DNA from 2 places in the Streptomyces sp. ISL-99 genome. Region 2 is predicted to be linked to the other one. Evidence: riboswitches for the same ligand, from Rfam matches in the RefSeq annotation. Region 2 holds a riboswitch; the other holds the start of a gene.
What was found. A riboswitch is a leader RNA that binds a small molecule or an ion and turns the genes downstream of it on or off. The one in region 2 is predicted to bind glycine.
Positions count from the first base shown of each region.

Region 1: linked by a shared signal. The riboswitch ahead of gcvP (aminomethyl-transferring glycine dehydrogenase) and the one ahead of gcvT (glycine cleavage system aminomethyltransferase GcvT) in region 2 are both predicted to bind glycine.

Region 1 is NZ_JAGGPC010000077.1:10,395-20,069, reverse strand. It holds gene J7E91_RS33005 (FHA domain-containing protein) at 1-391, shown strand, start outside; gene J7E91_RS33000 (MerR family transcriptional regulator) at 409-1,152, shown strand; gene J7E91_RS32995 (bifunctional nuclease family protein) at 1,206-1,679, shown strand; gene J7E91_RS32990 (MerR family transcriptional regulator) at 1,847-2,470, shown strand; gene J7E91_RS32985 (DNA polymerase IV) at 2,540-4,003, shown strand; gene J7E91_RS32980 (PRC-barrel domain-containing protein) at 3,907-4,296, opposite strand; glycine riboswitch at 4,411-4,507, shown strand; gene gcvP (aminomethyl-transferring glycine dehydrogenase) at 4,742-7,627, shown strand; gene J7E91_RS32970 (DUF5999 family protein) at 7,742-7,939, opposite strand; gene J7E91_RS32965 (hypothetical protein) at 8,263-8,865, opposite strand; gene J7E91_RS32960 (glutamate-cysteine ligase family protein) at 9,359-9,675, shown strand, end outside.
Region 2 is NZ_JAGGPC010000003.1:76,865-86,539, forward strand. It holds gene J7E91_RS01700 (AAA family ATPase) at 1-636, opposite strand, end outside; glycine riboswitch at 797-894, shown strand; gene gcvT (glycine cleavage system aminomethyltransferase GcvT) at 1,036-2,160, shown strand; gene gcvH (glycine cleavage system protein GcvH) at 2,219-2,599, shown strand; gene glyA (serine hydroxymethyltransferase) at 2,619-3,881, shown strand; gene J7E91_RS01720 (L-serine ammonia-lyase) at 4,027-5,394, shown strand; gene J7E91_RS01725 (hypothetical protein) at 5,815-6,204, shown strand; gene hypE (hydrogenase expression/formation protein HypE) at 6,259-7,332, opposite strand; gene hypD (hydrogenase formation protein HypD) at 7,325-8,449, opposite strand; gene J7E91_RS01740 (HypC/HybG/HupF family hydrogenase formation chaperone) at 8,446-8,766, opposite strand; gene hypF (carbamoyltransferase HypF) at 8,817-9,675, opposite strand, start outside.

The sequences.
Region 1 (9,675 bases), on a different contig from region 2:
GGCGTACGAGGCCGAGGCGACGGGACAGACCGCCGCTCCCTCGCTCTCGCCGGAGGCCCAGGCGGCCGTCGATGCCCTTCCGCTCGGTGCGGCGCTGCTCGTGGTGCGACGCGGTCCGAATTCGGGCAGCCGCTTCCTCCTGGACAGCGAGCTGACCACGGCCGGCAGGCACCCGCAGAGCGACATCTTCCTCGACGACGTGACGGTGTCGCGTCGGCATGTGGAGTTCCGCCGGGGCGCGGACGGCGGATTCACCGTCTCCGATGTCGGCAGTCTCAATGGCACCTACGTCAACCGTGAGCGGATCGACTCGGTCCCGCTGTCGAACGGCGACGAGGTGCAGATCGGTAAGTACCGGCTGGTCTTCTACGCGAGCCAGCGGGCCATCTGACCCGTACGGGAAGGTCCATGCAGCGAACACCGACGGGCGGTGCCGGAAACGGCACCGCCACCGCGGGCGACCGGCTGGTGAGTATCGGCACCGTGCTGAACCTGCTGCGTGACGAGTTTCCCGAGGTCACCATCTCCAAGATTCGTTTTCTGGAGACCGAGGGGCTCGTCGAACCGCAGCGGACCGCCTCCGGCTACCGCAAATTCAGCCCCGACCATGTCGAGCGGCTGGCCCAGGTGCTGCGTATGCAGCGCGATCACTACCTCCCGCTCAAGGTCATCCGCGAGCACCTCGACGCGCTGGAGCGCGGTGAGCAGGTGCGGCTTCCGGCTGCCGGTGGGCCGGGGGAAGCGGACGACGGCGCCCCCGACAACGGGACGGACCGCCCGACCGCGGCCCGGATCGGCCGGGAGGAGCTCCTGGCGGCCGCCGAGGTCGGCGAGGAGGAGCTCGAGGCCTGGGAGTCGTACGGCTTGATCTCGCCCCTGCCGGGTGGCGGCTACGACGCCGAAGTCGCCACGGTGGCCAAGCTTGTCGCTGAATTTGGCCGGTTCGGACTGGAGCCGCGGCATCTGCGCGCGGTGAAAGCGGCGGCGGATCGCGAGGCCGACCTGGTCGAACAGGTTGTCGCGCCGCTGCGCCGGCACCGGAATCCGCAGACCAGAGCCCATGCGGAGGCTACGGCCAAGGAGCTGGCCGAGCTGTCCGTCAGGCTCCATTCGGCCCTCATCCAGGCAGCACTCGGCGTGCGGCTGCACTGAGCTTGGGGGATCCCGACTACCCAAACCTGCCAGGCACGTCCTAGGGTTGCTGTGTGAACGAGCTCGACGTCGTAGGTGTCCGGGTAGAAATGCCCTCGAACCAACCGATCGTGCTCCTGCGCGAAGTGGGAGGCGATCGGTACCTCCCCATCTGGATCGGGCCGGGGGAGGCGACCGCGATCGCCTTCGCCCAGCAGGGGATGGCCCCTGCCAGGCCGCTGACCCATGACCTCTTCAAGGATGTACTGGAAGCGGTCGGCCAGGAGCTCACCGAAGTCCGCATCACCGACCTGCGGGAAGGGGTCTTCTACGCCGAGCTGGTCTTTGCCAGCGGAGTCGAAGTGAGCGCGAGGCCGTCCGACGCCATAGCGCTTGCGCTGCGTACCGGAACGCCGATCTACGGCAGTGACGGGGTGCTGGACGACGCGGGCATCGCGATTCCTGACGAGCAGGAGGACGAGGTGGAGAAGTTCCGCGAGTTCCTCGACCAGATCTCTCCCGAGGACTTCGGGACCAACAGTCAGTGAGCCGCGCGCCAGGCGCTGTCCGCGCATTCGAGTAGCCTTTCCCGGAAGCGAGGCACGGGAAACCACTCTCAGGGTGATTATCACTCGGCGTGCCGAGTGTGGCGATCGTTGACGCACCCCGGGTGACTGCCTACCGTCGACAGGGCAGGTCAAGGACGGAGGTCGGCGTGAGAAGCAGCGGCGACGGTACGGTGGCGGGCGGGCCGTATCCGCTTCACGGCAGTGTGGTCGACCCTCTGGCGGGGCGGCAGGGCGTGACCTCGGCCACGGGCGGGGCGACGGCGGCCGACGACAGCACCCAGAGCATCGGGTACCGGGGGCCCACCGCGTGCGCGGCGGCGGGGATCACGTACCGGCAGCTCGACTACTGGGCGCGTACGGGACTGGTGGAGCCGAGCGTGCGACCGGCTTACGGGTCGGGCACGCAGCGTCTGTACAGCTTTCGCGATGTGGTCGTCCTCAAGATCGTCAAGCGCTTCCTGGACACCGGTGTCGCGTTGCAGAACATTCGCGCCGCCGTCCAGCACCTGCGCGCCCGCGGATTCCAGGACCTGGAGCGGATGACGCTCATGAGCGACGGCGCGACGGTGTACGAGTGCTCGTCGCCCGACGAGGTCGTCGAACTGCTCCAGGGCGGCCAGGGCGTCTTCGGAATCGCCGTGGGCGTGGTCTGGCGGGATGTGGAGAGTGCCCTGTCCCAGCTGCACGGCGAGCGCGTCGACACCGGCGAGACGCTGGTCGGGCACAACCCCACCGACGAGCTCGCACGGCGCCGCAACAAGGCCGGCTGACCGGGCGCTCCGGCTTTCCGCAGCGCCGGAGGCCGCCGATTGTCAGTGCCGTACGGCAGCATCGATGGTGTGAGATCCGCGCCGACCATCCTGCATCTGGACATGGATGCCTTCTACGCCGCCGCAGAGCAGGCAGCGAAGCCGAGTCTGCGCGGAAAGCCCGTGGTGGTCGGCGGTATCGGCACCCGTGGGGTCGTCGCCACCGCCTCGTACGAGGCCAGGCGCTTCGGGGTGCATTCCGCGATGCCGGTGGCCCAGGCGCGCCGGCTGTGTCCGAACGCCGCTTACCTGATGCCGCGCTTCGCCCTCTACCGGTCGGTGAGCGAACAGGTCATGGAGCTTCTCGGCCGGCTTTCCCCGTTGGTGGAGCCGCTGAGCCTGGATGAGGCCTTCGTCGATCTGGAGGCGGGCGGGGTGGCGGACGACTCGGTCTCGGCCCGCAGGGCCGGAGAGCTGCTGCGGGTGGACATCAGAGCTGTCACGGGGCTCACGGGGTCTGTGGGGCTCGCGGGGTCCAAGATGCTCGCGAAGATCGCGTCGGAGCAGGCCAAGCCGGACGGTCTTGTGCTCATCGAGCCGGGGACCGAGCGGGAGCTGCTGGGACCCATGCCGGTACGGATCCTGCCCGGGGTCGGGCCCGCGACCGGCGAGCATCTGCGGCGGGCGGGGATGACGACCGTCGCCGACCTGGCGGAAGCGGGCGAGGACGAGCTTGTACGGCTGCTGGGGAAGGCGCACGGGGTCTCGCTGTACCAAATGGCCCTCGGGCACGACGATCGGCCCGTAGTGGCCGAGCGGGACGCGAAGTCGGTGTCGGTCGAGGACACCTTCGAGGTCGATCTGCACGACCGGGTCCGGGTCAGGAACGAGGTGGTACGGCTGTCCGACCGGTGCGTGCAGCGGCTGCGGGCGGCCGGGCGCTCGGGCAGAACCGTGGTGCTCAAGGTGCGCAGGTACGACTTCTCGACGCTGACGCGCTCGGAGACGCTGCGTGGGCCGACGGACGATCCGGCAGTGGTGCGGGAGGCCGCGGGGCGGCTGCTGGAGTCGGTGGACACCACGGGCGGGGTGCGGCTGCTGGGCGTCGGAGTCACCGGGCTCGCCGACTTCACTCAGGAAGACCTCTTCGCGCAGGTGGCGGGTGAGCTCGCGGAGGCGGCGGAGGAAGCGGAGGACAGCGAGGCGGGCGGGGCGGGCGGTGGCGGGGAGCCGGTGGCGCCGGTGCCCGAGCCACCACCGGAGCGCCGGTGGCTGGCCGGGCAGGACGTGCGGCACGCCGAGCACGGAGCGGGGTGGGTGCAGGGCAGTGGCGTCGGGCGGGTGACGGTGCGGTTCGAGGAGCCGACATCGCCGCCGGGGCGAGTGCGGACCTTCAAGGTGGACGATCCGGATCTGGTGCCCTCGGATCCGCTCCCGCTGGTGAGGGTGGCCGGCGATCAGGCGGGGTCGTCGCCGGCCAGCCGCCCGAAGTCCCGGTCGGAGGTGGCGGACTCGGAGGAGGCGGCGTCGGGAGAGGCGATATCGAGCCCGTAGTGGTGGTAGAGCTGCAGCTCCTGCTCGGGGGAGAGGTGGCGGCCGACCCCGAAGTCGGGGGCATCCCTGATCAGCGCGCGGTCGTAGGGCACGCGGAGGGAGTCGTCGACGACCTTGCTGGGCTCCAGGGGGACGAAGGCGTCCCGGCTGAAGAGGCCGGTGCGTACCGCCGCCCATTCGGGGACGCCGGTGGCGTCGTCGAGGTACACCTCGTCCACCGTTCCGATCTTGTTGCCGTTGCGGTCGAACGCCTTGCGGCCGATCAGGCTGCGCGGATCGATGTCGGTCTGCACGGTCCCTCCAACTGATCGCAGCTGCTCCCTAGACCCTACGAAAGGGCACAACTGTGGACTCGGCCACTCGAGGGATCGACGACGGGCCTCGCTGGTAGGCTGGCCAGTGGCTGCTGACCCCGTGCGGGAGAGTCTCCGGTGAACGTGCCGGAGGCGCCGAAGGAGCAACTCCTCCCCGGAATCTCTCAGGCCCACGTACCGCACGGACGAGGTCACTCTGGAAAGCAGGGCGGGCGTCGGACGGGTATGTGCTCGAAGAGGGCACAGCACTTGTTACGGATCCCTTCCTCACCGACGGTGAAAGCCGGAACGACCCCGACGTCAGCGACGTCCCCACGGTCTTCCGGTGAAGCTCTCAGGTTGAGATGACAGAGGGGGAGGCCGTCCGGGTACCCGTGCCGTGGTGCCCCTCGCAGGTCGCGTCAGACCAGGAGGCCTTCCGCAGATGACCGCAAACCGCATTCCGCTCTCACAGCTTGAGCGTGGCATCCCCTTCGAGCAGCGCCACATCGGGCCCGATGCCGGAGCTCAGGCCAAGATGCTTGCCCAGGTCGGTTACGGCTCGCTCGACGAGCTGACCGCGGCCGCGGTGCCGGAGGTCATCAAGAGCGCCGAGGCGCTCGGACTGCCCGACGCGCGCACCGAGGCCGAAGTCCTGGCCGAGCTGCGCACGCTCGCCGACCGCAACCAGGTGCTCGCCCCCATGATCGGGCTCGGTTACTACGGCACCTTCACGCCGCCGGTCATCCTGCGCAACGTCATGGAGAACCCGGCCTGGTACACGGCGTACACGCCCTACCAGCCGGAGATCTCGCAGGGCCGTCTTGAAGCGCTGCTCAACTTCCAGACCATGGTCGCGGACCTGACCGGACTGCCGACCTCGGGCGCGTCGCTGCTCGACGAGGGCACCGCCGCCGCCGAGGCGATGTCGCTCGCGCGCCGCGTGGGCAAGGTCAAGAACGGCGTCTTCCTGGTCGACTCCGACACGCTGCCGCAGACCGTCGCCGTGATCCGGACCCGCGCCGAGCCGACCGGTGTCGAGGTCGTCGTCGCCGACCTTTCTGACGGCATTCCGGCCGAGATGGCCGAGCGCGGTGTCTTCGGTGTGCTGCTCCAGTACCCGGGTGCCTCCGGTGCCGTACGGGACATCAAGCCCGTCATCGAGCAGGCCCACGAGCTCGGGGCGATCGTCACCGTCGCCGCCGATCTGCTGGCGCTGACGCTGCTGACCTCGCCCGGCGAGCTCGGCGCGGACATCGCGGTCGGCACCACCCAGCGATTCGGCGTGCCGATGGGCTTCGGCGGTCCGCACGCCGGGTTCATGGCCGTAAGGGAGAAGTTCGCGCGCAGCCTGCCGGGGCGGCTCGTCGGTGTCTCCGTCGACGCCGACGGGAACAAGGCGTACCGGCTGGCGCTCCAGACCCGTGAGCAGCACATCCGTCGCGAGAAGGCCACCAGCAACATCTGTACCGCGCAGGTCCTGCTCGCGGTGATGGCCGGCATGTACGCCGTCTACCACGGCCCCGACGGGCTGCGCGGCATCGCCCGCCGCACCCACCGGTACGCGACGCTGCTCGCCGAGGGCCTGCGCGCAGGCGGCGTCGAGGTCGTCCACGGCGCGTACTTCGACACGCTCACCGCACGCGTCCCCGGCAGGGCGGCCGACGTCGTCGCCGCGGCCCGCGAGGGCGGCGTCAACCTGCACCTGGCCGACGCCGACCACGTCTCCATGGCCTGCGACGAGACGACGGGCCGCGCGCAGATCGCCGCGGTCTGGGCGGCCTTCGGGGTCGACGCCGACATCGAGGCGCTCGACGCGAAGGTGGCCGACGCGCTGCCCGAGGGGCTGCTGCGGAGCGACGAGGTCCTCACGCACCCCGTCTTCCACCAGCACCGTTCCGAGACCGCGATGCTGCGCTACCTGCGCAGGCTCGCCGACCGCGACTACGCGCTCGACCGCGGCATGATCCCCCTCGGCTCGTGCACGATGAAGCTGAACGCGACCACCGAGATGGAGCCGGTCACCTGGCCGGAGTTCGGTGCGGTCCACCCCTTCGCGCCGGTCGAGCAGGCCGAGGGTTATCTGACGCTCATCCACGAGCTGGAGGAGCGCCTCGCCGAGGTGACCGGCTACGACGCGGTGTCGATCCAGCCCAACGCCGGTTCGCAGGGCGAGCTCGCGGGCCTGCTGGCGGTACGGGCGTACCACCGGGCCAACGGCGACGACCAGCGCACGGTGTGCCTGATCCCGTCGTCCGCGCACGGGACGAACGCCGCGAGCGCGGTCATGGCCGGTATGAAGGTAGTCGTCGTCAAGACCCGCGAGGACGGCGAGGTCGACGTCGAGGACCTGCACGCCAAGATCGAGCAGTACCGCGACGAACTGTCGGTGCTGATGATCACTTACCCGTCCACGCACGGGGTGTTCGAGGAGCACGTCGCCGACATCTGCGCGACGGTGCACGAGGCCGGCGGCCAGGTGTACGTCGACGGCGCCAACCTCAACGCGCTGGTCGGGCTGGCCAAGCCGGGCAAGTTCGGCGGGGACGTGTCCCACCTGAACCTGCACAAGACCTTCTGCATCCCGCACGGCGGCGGTGGCCCCGGCGTCGGGCCGGTCGGCGTACGGGCCCACCTCGCGCCCTACCTCCCGAACCACCCGCTCCAGCCGACAGCCGGTCCCGAGACGGGCGTGGGGCCCATTTCCGCCGCTCCCTGGGGCTCGGCGGGCATTCTGCCGATCTCGTGGGCGTACGTCCGCCTGATGGGCGGCGAGGGGCTCAAGCGCGCGACGCAGGTCGCCGTACTCGCGGCGAACTACATCGCCAAGCGCCTGGAGCCGCACTACCCCGTGCTCTACACCGGTCCGAACGGGCTGGTCGCGCACGAGGCCATCGTCGACCTGCGACCGCTGTCGAAGGCGACGGGCGTCAGTGTGGACGACGTGGCCAAGCGGCTCATCGACTACGGCTTCCACGCGCCCACCATGTCGTTCCCGGTGGCCGGGACGCTGATGATCGAGCCGACCGAGAGCGAGGACCTGGCCGAGATCGACAGGTTCTGCGACACGATGATCGCTATTCGTGCGGAGATCGAGAAGGTCGCGTCGGGCGAGTGGCCCGCGGACGACAACCCGCTGCGCAACGCGCCGCACACGGCGGCCGCGCTGGGCGGCGAGTGGGAGCACGCGTACAGCCGTGAGGTGGCGGTCTTCCCGGCAGGGGTCTCGGCGGCGGACAAGTACTGGCCGCCGGTGCGCCGGATCGACGGTGCGTTCGGTGACCGCAACCTCGTCTGCTCGTGCCCGCCGCTGGACGAGTACGACAACTGACGGACGCGGTACGCGTCGTACGGCGCGGACATGCGCAGGGGGCCGGTTCGGAGGATTTCTCCGGGCCGGCCCCTCGTCGTATCGGTGTGGCTGTGTGGCTGTCTACCGGCCGGGTCAGGCGGCCTTGACCACGTCAAGTGGACGGTGCGGAGCGATGATCTGGCCGTCCGGCAGCAGCTCACCGGTGTCCTCGAAGACGAGAACTCCGTTGCACAGCAGGCTCCAGCCCTGCTCGGGGTGGTGCGCCACAAGAAGGGCGGCTTCCCGGTCGGCGGAGTCGGCAGTCGGGCAGGCTGGCTGGTGCTGGCACATGGAAGGGTTCTTTCGCTGCGTTGTGGTGAGTGTCCTGCGGCTCGATGCGGTGTTCATTGCCGCTCCCCGTATCAGTCGGTCCGGTCCCAGTGTTGCCCCACGGGCGTCGATCCGCAGGGATTTCACGGCAGCTCTCCTTACTGATTAATGACGCGTCACTCGTGCGGACGGTTCAGCTCAACAGGGCGGTCTCTTCGGGTGGTTCGGGGTGGCCGATACGGGCTAGTCCGGATGGGGGGCGTGAGGACGGCACTGTGCCCCGTGGCCGGGGCGGGCACGGGGCACAGTGGACGAGCGGGGCACCCGCGAACGGGCGCCTGAGGTCAGGCGGACTGGCTGAGGAGCGGGACGGCCGCCGGGGGCGTGAGCCGGTGGGTGAGGAGCGGCAGCAGATCGGCGACCCGGTGCGGGCGGTGTGAGGCGATGCCGGGCGGTGCGGGCGCCAGTGGTACGAGCAGGTCTGTCGGAAGCGGCATCGTGTCGGAGGCTTCGGCGCCGGCTTCCGGGCCGTCGTGCAGCCACAGCGTGAGCATGTAGAGCTCCGGTACGGACAGCAGGCGTGGTTGGTAGCGAGAGGTCATCGCCTCGGCCTGGCGCAGCGCGAGCACGCTGGAGGCGATGTACGGGCCTTCGCAGAAGTGCGAGAAGGCCCAGCCGTCGGGGGTGAGCATGGTGTCGGCGGCGGCCACCGTACGGTCGCCGCTGCGGATGAGGAACCGCCAGCCGGTCAGCCGGGTGCGCGGCGGCCTGCTTGACGGGATGATCCCGTCCAGTACGTGGAAGGGAAGCGGGAACTCGGGGCTGAGGGGTCCCTGAGCCGTACGGAGGGCCGGGGGACGGGCCTCGCGGACGGCGGTGGGGGAACTGAGTGCCGCGAGAACGCTGCGCAGGGCGGGCGCGGGAGCCGGGGGGACAAGCAGCGGCATGGTGGGTCGCCTCTCACTTGGGAGACACGGTGATGCGTGGGTGTGCGTGGGCGGTGCGGACGGCGCTGTCTGCGTTCCGGGGTCAGAGGGGGGCCGGGGCGATCGCCGGGCGCCAACTCTCTGCCTCGTCTGCGGAGTTTATACGAGCCGTGTTCACATGGTGTTTCCGCTAGCCGTCGTCCGCATTTCGGGCAAGGCGGTATCCGGACCTTTTCCTGCGGAGAATCTCCCCATTCTTCTGGAGCGCAGGCCCGTGGCCTGGAGAGTTCCAGCGCCAGCGGTAGGCCGAAACTCACCGGCCTTTTTCACCAGCAGTAACCGGGTGGTATCTGCTTTCTGCCGCATGCCGAGTGAATGTGCCACTGAAGTCCTCCAAGGAGGGTACTTGGTCATTGGTTGCCGTGGGGCGTTACTGATCAGCTCCTCTGGGCATCATCGACCGTGACGTGAGTGCCCGATGCTGTGAGCCGCCCACTCGAGGAGGGATGCTTCGATGGGGGAGAAGGTCGTGGCAGGCGGGTTCGACCTGTCGGACCGGCAGAGGTACCGGAAGAAGCTCCACCAGTGCCTGGAGGGGCTGGGGCGGCTGCTGGAGGAGAAGCGCTTCGACCGTCCCAAGAACTTCATGGGACTGGAGATCGAGCTCAATCTCGCCGGGTCCGACGGTATGCCGATGATGATGAACGCGGAGGTACTCGAACGGATCGCGAGCCGTGATTTCCAGACCGAACTCGGCATGTTCAATCTGGAAGTAAATATCGTTCCGCACCGGCTCGGCGGCCGAGTCCTCGATCAGCTGGCGGAAGAGCT
Region 2 (9,675 bases):
CAGCACCGCCGACGCACAGCCCACCGGCAGCCGGCCCGCCTCCGCGTCCCGCACCAGCCGGCCCACCGCCCGCCGGTGCCGGGCGAAGGCGTATCCAGAGACTCCGCGGCCCCGCTCCTGCTGCCCGGCCCGCGCCACATCGGCCGTCACGTCGAGGAGGACCAGGTGCAGCGCGACCCCCCGGCGGCGGGCGTCGCGCGCCAGCCAGCGCCGTACCCACGCCTGCGTACCGCAGTCGTGCACCACGACGCCCTCGCCCGAGCGCAGCGCCCGCCACAGCCCGGCGTAGTGCGCCGCACGCACCAGGGGCCGGTAGAGCGCGTACGGCAGCAGCCGGGGCATCCGCGCGTCCCAGCGCTCGCGCGCGTCCTGCGAGTCGATACGGTGCGCCGCCGCGCTCGCCGTACGCCGGATCAGGGTGCTCTTGCCGCTGCCGGGCAGGCCGGACACGACCACCGTGTCACCGGCCGCGAAGGCGAGTACCCGCGGGCTGCGCCCCTCGCGCTCGCGCAGATCACGCACGGTGGGCGCGGGCCGGCGGGCGGCGGCCCTGACCGGCGCACCCTGCTGCGCGGGCACCGCACGGTGCGCGGTGCCCGCGGTCGTCGCGTACGCACCTGACTGCTGGAACGTCATCGTCTTCCCCCTGTCGGGTGTCCCCCACCCTTCCCCAAGAAGTGTAAAGAAAAGGTAATGCGCCACAAGTCCATTTCCGGATCTGTCCAGGTGCTGTCCAGGTGCTGCCCGGGCGCCGCCCACGTGCAATGATGTGCGCGCCAACTGCATACCGGCCGTTTGAATCCGCGCGGGAGAGTCCGAAGCACTGTGTGCCGAGGACGCCGAAGGAGCAAGTTCCTCCCTTGAATCTCTCAGGCCCCGTACCGCGCGGGCGAGGCAGATCTGAAAAGCGGGCCGCTTCGTCGCGGCTCCACCCAAGGTGCAAGCCGAGACCGTCACGCTCTCGGTGAACCTCTCAGGTTCCGATGACAGATGGGGAGGATTGTCCTCGCCTGTCATGCCCTGGGAGCCCCACACATGAGCAATGTCCCCCGTCACACCGCCCTCGACGCGCTGCATCGTGCGCTGGGCGCGACCATGACCGACTTCGCGGGCTGGGACATGCCGCTGCGGTACGCCAGCGAGCGCGACGAGCACAACGCCGTACGCACCCGCGCCGGCCTCTTCGACCTCTCCCACATGGGCGAGATCACCGTCACCGGCCCCCAGGCCGTGAACGCCCTCGACTACGCACTCGTCGGCAACATCGGCACGATCGGCCTCGGCCGCGCCCGCTACACGATGATCTGCCAGGAGGACGGCGGGATCCTCGACGACCTGATCGTCTACCGCCTGGCCGAAACCGAGGCCCCCGAATATCTGGTCGTCGCCAATGCCGGAAACGCCCAGATCGTCCTCGACGCGATCACCGAGCGCGCGGCCGGTTTCGACGCCGTCGTACGGGACGACCGTGACGCGTACGCCCTGATCGCCGTCCAGGGCCCCGAGTCCCCCGGCATCCTGAAGTCCGTCACCGACGCGGACCTCGACGGGCTGAAGTACTACGCCGGCCTGCCCGGCACCGTCGCCGGCGTCCCCGCGCTCATCGCCCGTACCGGCTACACCGGCGAGGACGGTTTCGAGCTGTTCGTCGCCCCGGCCGACGCCGAGAAGCTGTGGCAGGCACTGACCGACGCGGGCAAGGACGCGGGTCTCGTCCCGGCCGGCCTCTCGTGCCGCGACACCCTCCGTCTGGAAGCGGGCATGCCGCTGTACGGACACGAGCTGACCACCGCGCTGACCCCGTTCGACGCGGGCCTGGGCCGGGTCGTGAAGTTCGAGAAGGAGGGCGACTTCGTCGGCCGCGCCGCTCTTCAGGCCGCCGCCGAGCGCGCCGAGACCGCCCCGCCGCGCAAGCTCGTCGGCCTCATCGCGAAGGGCCGGCGTGTCCCGCGCGCCGGTTTCCCCGTCGTCGCCGACGGCAAGGTCATCGGCGAGGTCACCTCCGGCGCCCCGTCCCCGACGCTGGGCAGGCCGATCGCCATGGCGTACGTCGACGCCGCGCACGCGGCGCCCGGCACCTCCGGCGTCGGCGTCGACATCCGCGGTACGCATGAGCCGTACGAGGTCGTCGCGCTGCCGTTCTACAAGCGCCAGAAGTGACCCCCCGCACAACCTCCCCGTTCACCACCACTCCCCCGCGTACAGGAGAATTCAGGTCATGAGCAACCCCCAGCAGCTGCGTTACAGCAAGGAGCACGAGTGGCTGTCGACCGCCGAGGACGGCGTCGCGACGGTCGGCATCACGGAGTTCGCGGCCAACGCGCTCGGTGACGTCGTGTACGCCCAGCTCCCGGCGGTCGGCGACACGGTGAGCGCGGGCGAGACCTGCGGCGAGCTGGAGTCGACCAAGTCGGTCAGCGACCTCTACTCCCCCGTGAGCGGTGAGGTCGTCGAGTCCAACCAGAACGTCGTCGACGACCCGTCGCTGGTGAACTCCGCCCCGTTCGAGGGCGGCTGGCTCTTCAAGGTGCGCGTCACGGACGAGCCGGACGACCTGCTCTCCGCCGACGAGTACGACGCCTTCTCCTCCGGCAACTAAGACCTCGAACGGGACCGTGATGACGCTTCTCAACACTCCCCTGCATGAGCTCGACCCGGACGTCGCCGCCGCCGTCGACGCCGAGCTGCTCCGCCAGCAGTCCACCCTCGAAATGATCGCCTCGGAGAACTTCGCTCCGGTCGCCGTCATGGAGGCCCAGGGCTCCGTACTCACCAACAAGTACGCCGAGGGCTACCCCGGCCGCCGTTACTACGGCGGCTGCGAGCACGTCGATGTCGTCGAGCAGATCGCGATCGACCGCATCAAGGCGCTCTTCGGCGCCGAGCACGCGAACGTACAGCCCCACTCGGGCGCCCAGGCCAACGCCGCCGCGATGTTCGCGCTGCTCAAGCCCGGCGACACGATCATGGGTCTGAACCTGGCCCACGGCGGTCACCTGACCCACGGCATGAAGATCAACTTCTCCGGCAAGCTCTACAACGTGGTCGCGTACCACGTGGACGACGCCACCGGTGAGGTCGACATGGCCGAGGTCGAGCGGCTCGCCAAGGAGTCGAAGCCGAAGCTGATCGTGGCCGGCTGGTCGGCGTACCCGCGTCAGCTGGACTTCGCCGCCTTCCGCCGCATCGCGGACGAGGTCGGCGCGTACCTCATGGTCGACATGGCGCACTTCGCCGGTCTGGTCGCCGCGGGCCTGCACCCCAACCCGGTGCCGCACGCCCACGTCGTGACGACGACCACGCACAAGACCCTCGGCGGCCCGCGCGGCGGAGTGATCCTCTCCACCGCCGAGCTCGCCAAGAAGATCAACTCGGCGGTCTTCCCCGGTCAGCAGGGCGGCCCGCTGGAGCACGTCATCGCCGCGAAGGCCGTCTCCTTCAAGGTGGCCGCGAGCGAGGAGTTCAAGGAGCGCCAGCAGCGCACCCTGGACGGCGCCCGCATCCTGGCCGAGCGCCTGGTGCAGGCCGACGTCACCGAGCACGGCGTCTCCGTCCTCACCGGCGGCACGGACGTCCACCTGGTCCTCGTCGACCTGCGGAACTCCGAGCTCGACGGCCAGCAGGCCGAGGACCGTCTCCACGGGCTCGGCATCACGGTCAACCGCAACGCCATCCCGAACGACCCGCGCCCGCCGATGGTCACCTCGGGTCTGCGGATCGGTACGCCGGCCCTGGCCACCCGCGGTTTCCAGGCCGAGGACTTCGCCGAGGTCGCGGACATCATCGCCGAGGCGCTGAAGCCGTCGTACGACGCCGAGGCCCTGTCCGCCCGGGTCACGGCCCTGGCCGGCAAGCACCCGCTTTACCCTGGTCTGAAGTAGTTACGTACGACACAGACTGAATAACGGGGCACCGCGCACACTGAACAGTGAGTGCGGTGCCCCGCACCGTGTTGCCCCGCCCTAGATCATCTGCACCACTCCCGCAGGCAGACAGCGGCGTCTACCCACCCTTAGGAGTCACCCCGTGGCCATCTCGGTCTTCGACCTGTTCTCGATCGGCATCGGCCCGTCCAGCTCCCACACGGTCGGCCCGATGCGCGCCGCCCGCCTCTTCGTGGGCCGCCTCAAGAACGACGGCCTGATGGCCCACACCGCCTCGATACGCGCCGAGCTGTTCGGCTCGCTGGGCGCGACCGGCCACGGCCACGGCACCCCCAAGGCCGTCCTGCTCGGTCTGGCGGGCAACTCCCCGCGCACGGTCGACGTCGAGACCGCCGACGAGGAGTTCGAGCGGATCAAGGCGGACAGGCGGATCAACCTGCTCGGCGTGCACGAGATCGGCTTCGACTTCGACGAGGACCTGATCCTGCACCGCCGCAAGGCCCTGCCGTACCACGCCAACGGCATGACCCTGTGGGCGTACGACGCCGAAGGCACCCCCCTCCTGGAGAAGACGTACTACTCGGTGGGCGGCGGCTTCGTCGTCGACGAGGACGCGGTGGGCGAGGACCGGATCAAGCTCGACGACACCGTACTGAAGTACCCCTTCCGCACCGGTGACGAGCTGCTGCGCCTGGCGAAGGAGACCGGCCTGTCGATCTCCGCCCTGATGCTGGAGAACGAGAAGGCGTGGCGCAGTGAGACGGAGATCCGCGAGGGCCTCCTTGAGATCTGGCGGGCGATGCAGGACTGCGTCGCCCGCGGCATGTCCCGGGAGGGCATCCTGCCGGGCGGTCTGAAGGTGCGCAGGCGCGCCGCGAACACCGCGCGCAAGCTGCGCTCCGAGGGCGACCCGCTGGCCCTGTCGATGGAGTGGATCACGCTCTACGCGATGGCGGTCAACGAGGAGAACGCGGCGGGCGGCCGCGTCGTCACCGCCCCCACGAACGGCGCCGCCGGCATCATCCCGGCAGTCCTGCACTACTACATGAACTTCGTGCCGGGCGCGGACGAGGAGGGCGTGGTCCGCTTCCTGCTCTCCGCGGGCGCCATCGGCATGCTCTTCAAGGAGAACGCCTCGATCTCCGGCGCCGAGGTCGGCTGCCAGGGCGAGGTCGGCTCCGCCTGCTCGATGGCGGCGGGCGCGCTCGCCGAGGTCCTCGGCGGCACCCCCGAGCAGGTCGAGAACGCGGCCGAGATCGGCATGGAGCACAACCTGGGCCTGACCTGCGACCCGGTCGGCGGCCTGGTCCAGATCCCGTGCATCGAGCGCAACGGCATGGCGGCGGTCAAGGCCGTCACGGCGGCGAAGATGGCGATGCGCGGCGACGGGAACCACAAGGTGTCGCTGGACAAGGTCATCAAGACCATGAAGGAGACCGGCGCGGACATGTCGGTGAAGTACAAGGAGACCGCGCGGGGCGGGCTCGCGGTGAACATCATCGAGTGCTGAGGTTCTCGGCCCTGACCAGCGCGTTTCGTTCTTTCGGCGCTGTCAGGGCCTTCCCTGTCTGCACAGCGGAAAGTCCCTGGAAAATCCCTCGGACAGACCTGAAAGTCCCTGAAAGTCCCTGAAAAGTCCCTGGGAAATCCCACGGGATGGCCGTCTGGCCTGGGGGTTCGTGGCACCTACTCCACGACGGACGACCACGACAAGTACCGCCGAATGGTCTGGGCGATGAGCGTGAAGCCTGTGATCGCCCGCCGCGGGGTTCCTCACAGATCCGGACTCGGAGTCCACCGCTGGTGGCCGAACTGACCGTCGACTCCTTCACCTCTGGCTCATTCCGGTATAAATAGGATAATCAACCTATTTGTGGGATGGCGCGCGTACCCACCGCCCATCACCGTCACAGGACAGGCAGGCCAGGTCATGGCGAAGAAGCCGGAGTCGTCCCAGCCGTCACACGGCGAGGGGCCGAGCAGGCACCAGGGCAAGCATCAGCACGGCTGGGCACCGGATGTGGACGAGACGCGCCAGCAGGACAACCCGAGCGCGCACCGTTCGTTCCATCCGGACGAGTACGCCCCCGGGAAGGGCCCGGGCCGGAAGGTCTCCCGAGAGGAGAAGACGCCAGTGCCGGGGGACACGGCCAGGAGCCTCAGCGACCGGGGAGAGGACCACGCCCGGGCGAACGACGAGGAAGGCATGCACGACCGGGGACGCAAGGGCCGCTCCCGGCGCCCCAGCGGCAGCAAGGACGCCTCCGCCTTCACGGGCGTGGACCCGCAGGACCCGCCCGACAAGCACAAGCGGGGTTAGAACAGCCCGGCTCGCGCCGCCGCGCCCCCGCGGCGGCGCGAGTCGGGTGGGCGGTCAGCAGATCCGGGGCAGCTGTTCCCCGATCGGCAGGTCGATCACGCGTGTGCCCCCGAGGCCCGTGCGGGCCACCACCATGCCGGGGTGCGCCTCCACGGCCTCACCGATCACCGTCGCCGCCGCGCCCAGGGGGTGCGCGCGCATCGCGTCCAGAACCGCGTCCGCGTGCTCGCGAGGGACGAACGCGACCAGCTTGCCCTCGTTGGCCACGTACAGCGGATCCAGGCCCAGGATGGCGCAGGCATTGGCCACGGTCGGCGGGACAGGAACGCCGCGTTCCTGGATGACCACACCGGTGCCGGAAGCGGCAGCGATCTCGTTGAGCGCGGCGGCCAGGCCGCCGCGGGTGGGATCCCGCAGGACATGCAGGTCGGGGGTGACCGCCAGCATGGCCTCGACGAGTCCGCCGAGAGCCGCGCAGTCACTCTCGATCTCGACGCCGAACTCCAGGCCCTCGCGCACACTCATGATCGTCACGCCGTGGACGCCGATGTCACCGCTGACGATCACCACGTCGCCGGGGACGACGCGCTGCGGCCTCAGGTCGACCCCTGCCGGGATGAGACCGATTCCGGAGGTGTTGATGTAGATGCCGTCCCCGTGACCGGCTTCCACGACCTTGGTGTCGCCGGTGGCGACTTCCACCCCCGCTGCCCGCGCGGCCGCCCCCATGGCCTCGGCCACGCGTGCCACCACGGCGACCTCGACGCCCTCCTCCAGGATGAATCCGCAGGACAGGTATGCGGCCCGGGCGCCGCTCATGGCCAGGTCGTTGACGGTGCCGTTGACGGCGAGGTCACCGATGCTTCCGCCGGGAAAGAACAGCGGCCGCACCACGAAGGAGTCGGTGGAGAAGGCCAGTCGCGCCCCGCCGAGCGATACGGCGGCGGAGTCGCCCAGTTGGGCCAGGACCTCTCCGCCGAAGGCAGGCGCGAAGATGTGCTGGACCAGTTCGGCGGAGAGTGCGCCGCCGCCTCCGTGGCCCATCACCACCCGGGGATGGTCGCGCAGCGGGGCCGGACAGGTCCAGGCGGTGAGGTCCGGTGCGCGGAACTGGGTGACGTCAGGCAACGGGGCTCGCCTCCAGGGGGGCAGTGGTGGTGTCGAGGCGCCGGTAGAGGTAGTACGCGGCACACGCCCCCTCGCTGGAGACCATGGTGGCCCCGAGCGGACTGCGGGGAGTGCAGGCGGTCCCGAACGCCTCGCACTCGTTCGGCTTCAGCAGGCCTTGCAGCACCTCGCCGCTCCGGCACTCGGCCGGCTCCCGGGTGTGGATGCCGGTCACCGAGAAGCGGTACTCGGCGTCGTAGTCCCGGTAGCGGGGGGACAGCCGCCAGCCGCTGTCGGGGATCACTCCGATGCCGCGCCAGGCCCGGTCGGTGACCTCGAACACGTCCTCCAGCATGGCCAGTGCGGAGGGGTTTCCTTCGGGCCGGACCGCACGCGAGTAGGCGTTCTCGACCGTGTGCTCGCCGCGCTCCAGCTGCCGTACGGTCCGGCGTACGCCTTCCAGGATGTCCAGCGGCTCGAATCCGGTGACCACGATCGGGACGCGGTACCGGTCGGCCAGCGCGGGATACTCACCGACGCCCATGACGCTGCAGACGTGTCCGGCCGCGAGGAAGGCCTGGACCCGGCAGTCCGGGGACTGCATGATCGCCTCGATCGCCGGGGGGACCCGCACGTGGGACACCAGCAGGCTGAAGTTCCGGATGCCCAGCCGACGTGCCTGGTGGACCGTCATGGCGTTGGGCGGCGCGGTGGTTTCGAAGCCGATACCGAAGAACACCACCTCGCGATCCGGGTTCTCCCGGGCGATCCGCAATGCGTCGAGCGGGGAGTACACCACCCGTACGTCGCCGCCCTCACCGCGGACCTGGAACAGGTCGCGGCCGGTGCCGGGGACGCGGAGCATGTCCCCGAACGAACAGAAGATCACCTCGGGGCGGGAGGCGATCTCCAGCGCCTTGTCGATGACCTCCAGCGGCGTGACACACACAGGGCAGCCCGGCCCGTGGATCAACTCCACCAGATCGGGGAGAAGCTGGTCGATGCCGTGCCGGATGATCGTGTGCGTCTGTCCCCCACACACCTCCATGAGGGCCCATGGTCTGGTCACCGTGGAATGGATGTCGTCGAGCAGGCGCCGGGCCAGGTCGGGGTTCTGGAATTCGTCGATGTACTTCACTTCTGGGCCTCCTGCGGTGCTTCACTTCCATCGGGCCACGGGGCTCCGCCCGCCTCCGCGGCCAGTTCCCACGGGTCCGCGAACTCCTCCTGGAGAATGCCGAGAGTCGCGAAGAGGTCGAGCGTCTGCCTTGCCGACTGCTCGTCCAGGCGCTGGAGGGCGAATCCGACGTGCACGATGGCGTACTCGCCGACCTGGAGGTCCGGCAGGTATTCCAGGCACACCTCCTTCACGACGCCGCCGAAGTCGACGGTGGCCATACGAGTGCCGTCACGAACCTCGATGTCCATCACTTTCCCGGGTACCGCCAGGCACATGGGGTTCTCCTCGCTGTGGTGGTCCGTGCCCCCTCTTTGCGGGTGGGGCGTCAGTCGGCGGTTCTGTGTCCGGCGATCACCAGTTGGCCGAGCGCCAGTCCCCCGTCGTTCGGGGGCACCTGGTGGTGGCGCAGCACCGTGAAACCGTCCTTCCGCAATGCCTCGGCGCAGGCCGAGGAGAGCAGCGCGTTGGCGAACACGCCGCCGGTCAGGGCGACGGTGTCCAGCCCGTGCCGCTCGCGTGCTGCGACGCAGGTGCGGTGGACGAGGGCGGCGAGCGCGCCGTGGAAGCGTGCCGCGACGAGTGCCGGTGGGACACCGCCGCGTACGTCGTCCGCGATCGCCGCCAGGACGGGCGCGGGGTCGGCGGTCCACGCGGCCCCGACGGCTCGCTGAGGGGGTCGGAGGGCGAACGCGTAGCCGGTACGACCGTCCGCGGCGGTCTCGGCGCTGTCGGCGGTGAGCGCCGCGGCCTCCAGTTCGATGGCGGCCTGCGCCTCGTATCCGGCCCGGTGGCACACCCCCGCGAGCGAGGACACGGCGTCGAAGAGGCGGCCCATGCTGGAGGTGGGTGTGCAGTTCAGGTTCCGCTTCATCTGGACTTCCAGCACCCGCCGTTCGTCGGGCGGGCAGACCGCTACGCAGGGCAGGTCGTCCGTCCAGGCGATGCCGGCCGCGCGCAGGTGGGCCAGTGCCATGCGGTAGGGCCGGTGCACGGCGGCGTCGCCGCCGGGCAGCGGGACATGGGCGAGGTGGGCGAACCGGGTGAAGCGGTCGTAGTCGGCGAGCAGGAACTCCCCGCCCCACACCGCCCCGTCGTCGCCGTATCCGGTGCCGTCGAAGGCGACGCCGATCACCCGGTGGGTACCGTCCAGCCCGTGCTCGGCCATCACCGCCGCGACGTGGGCG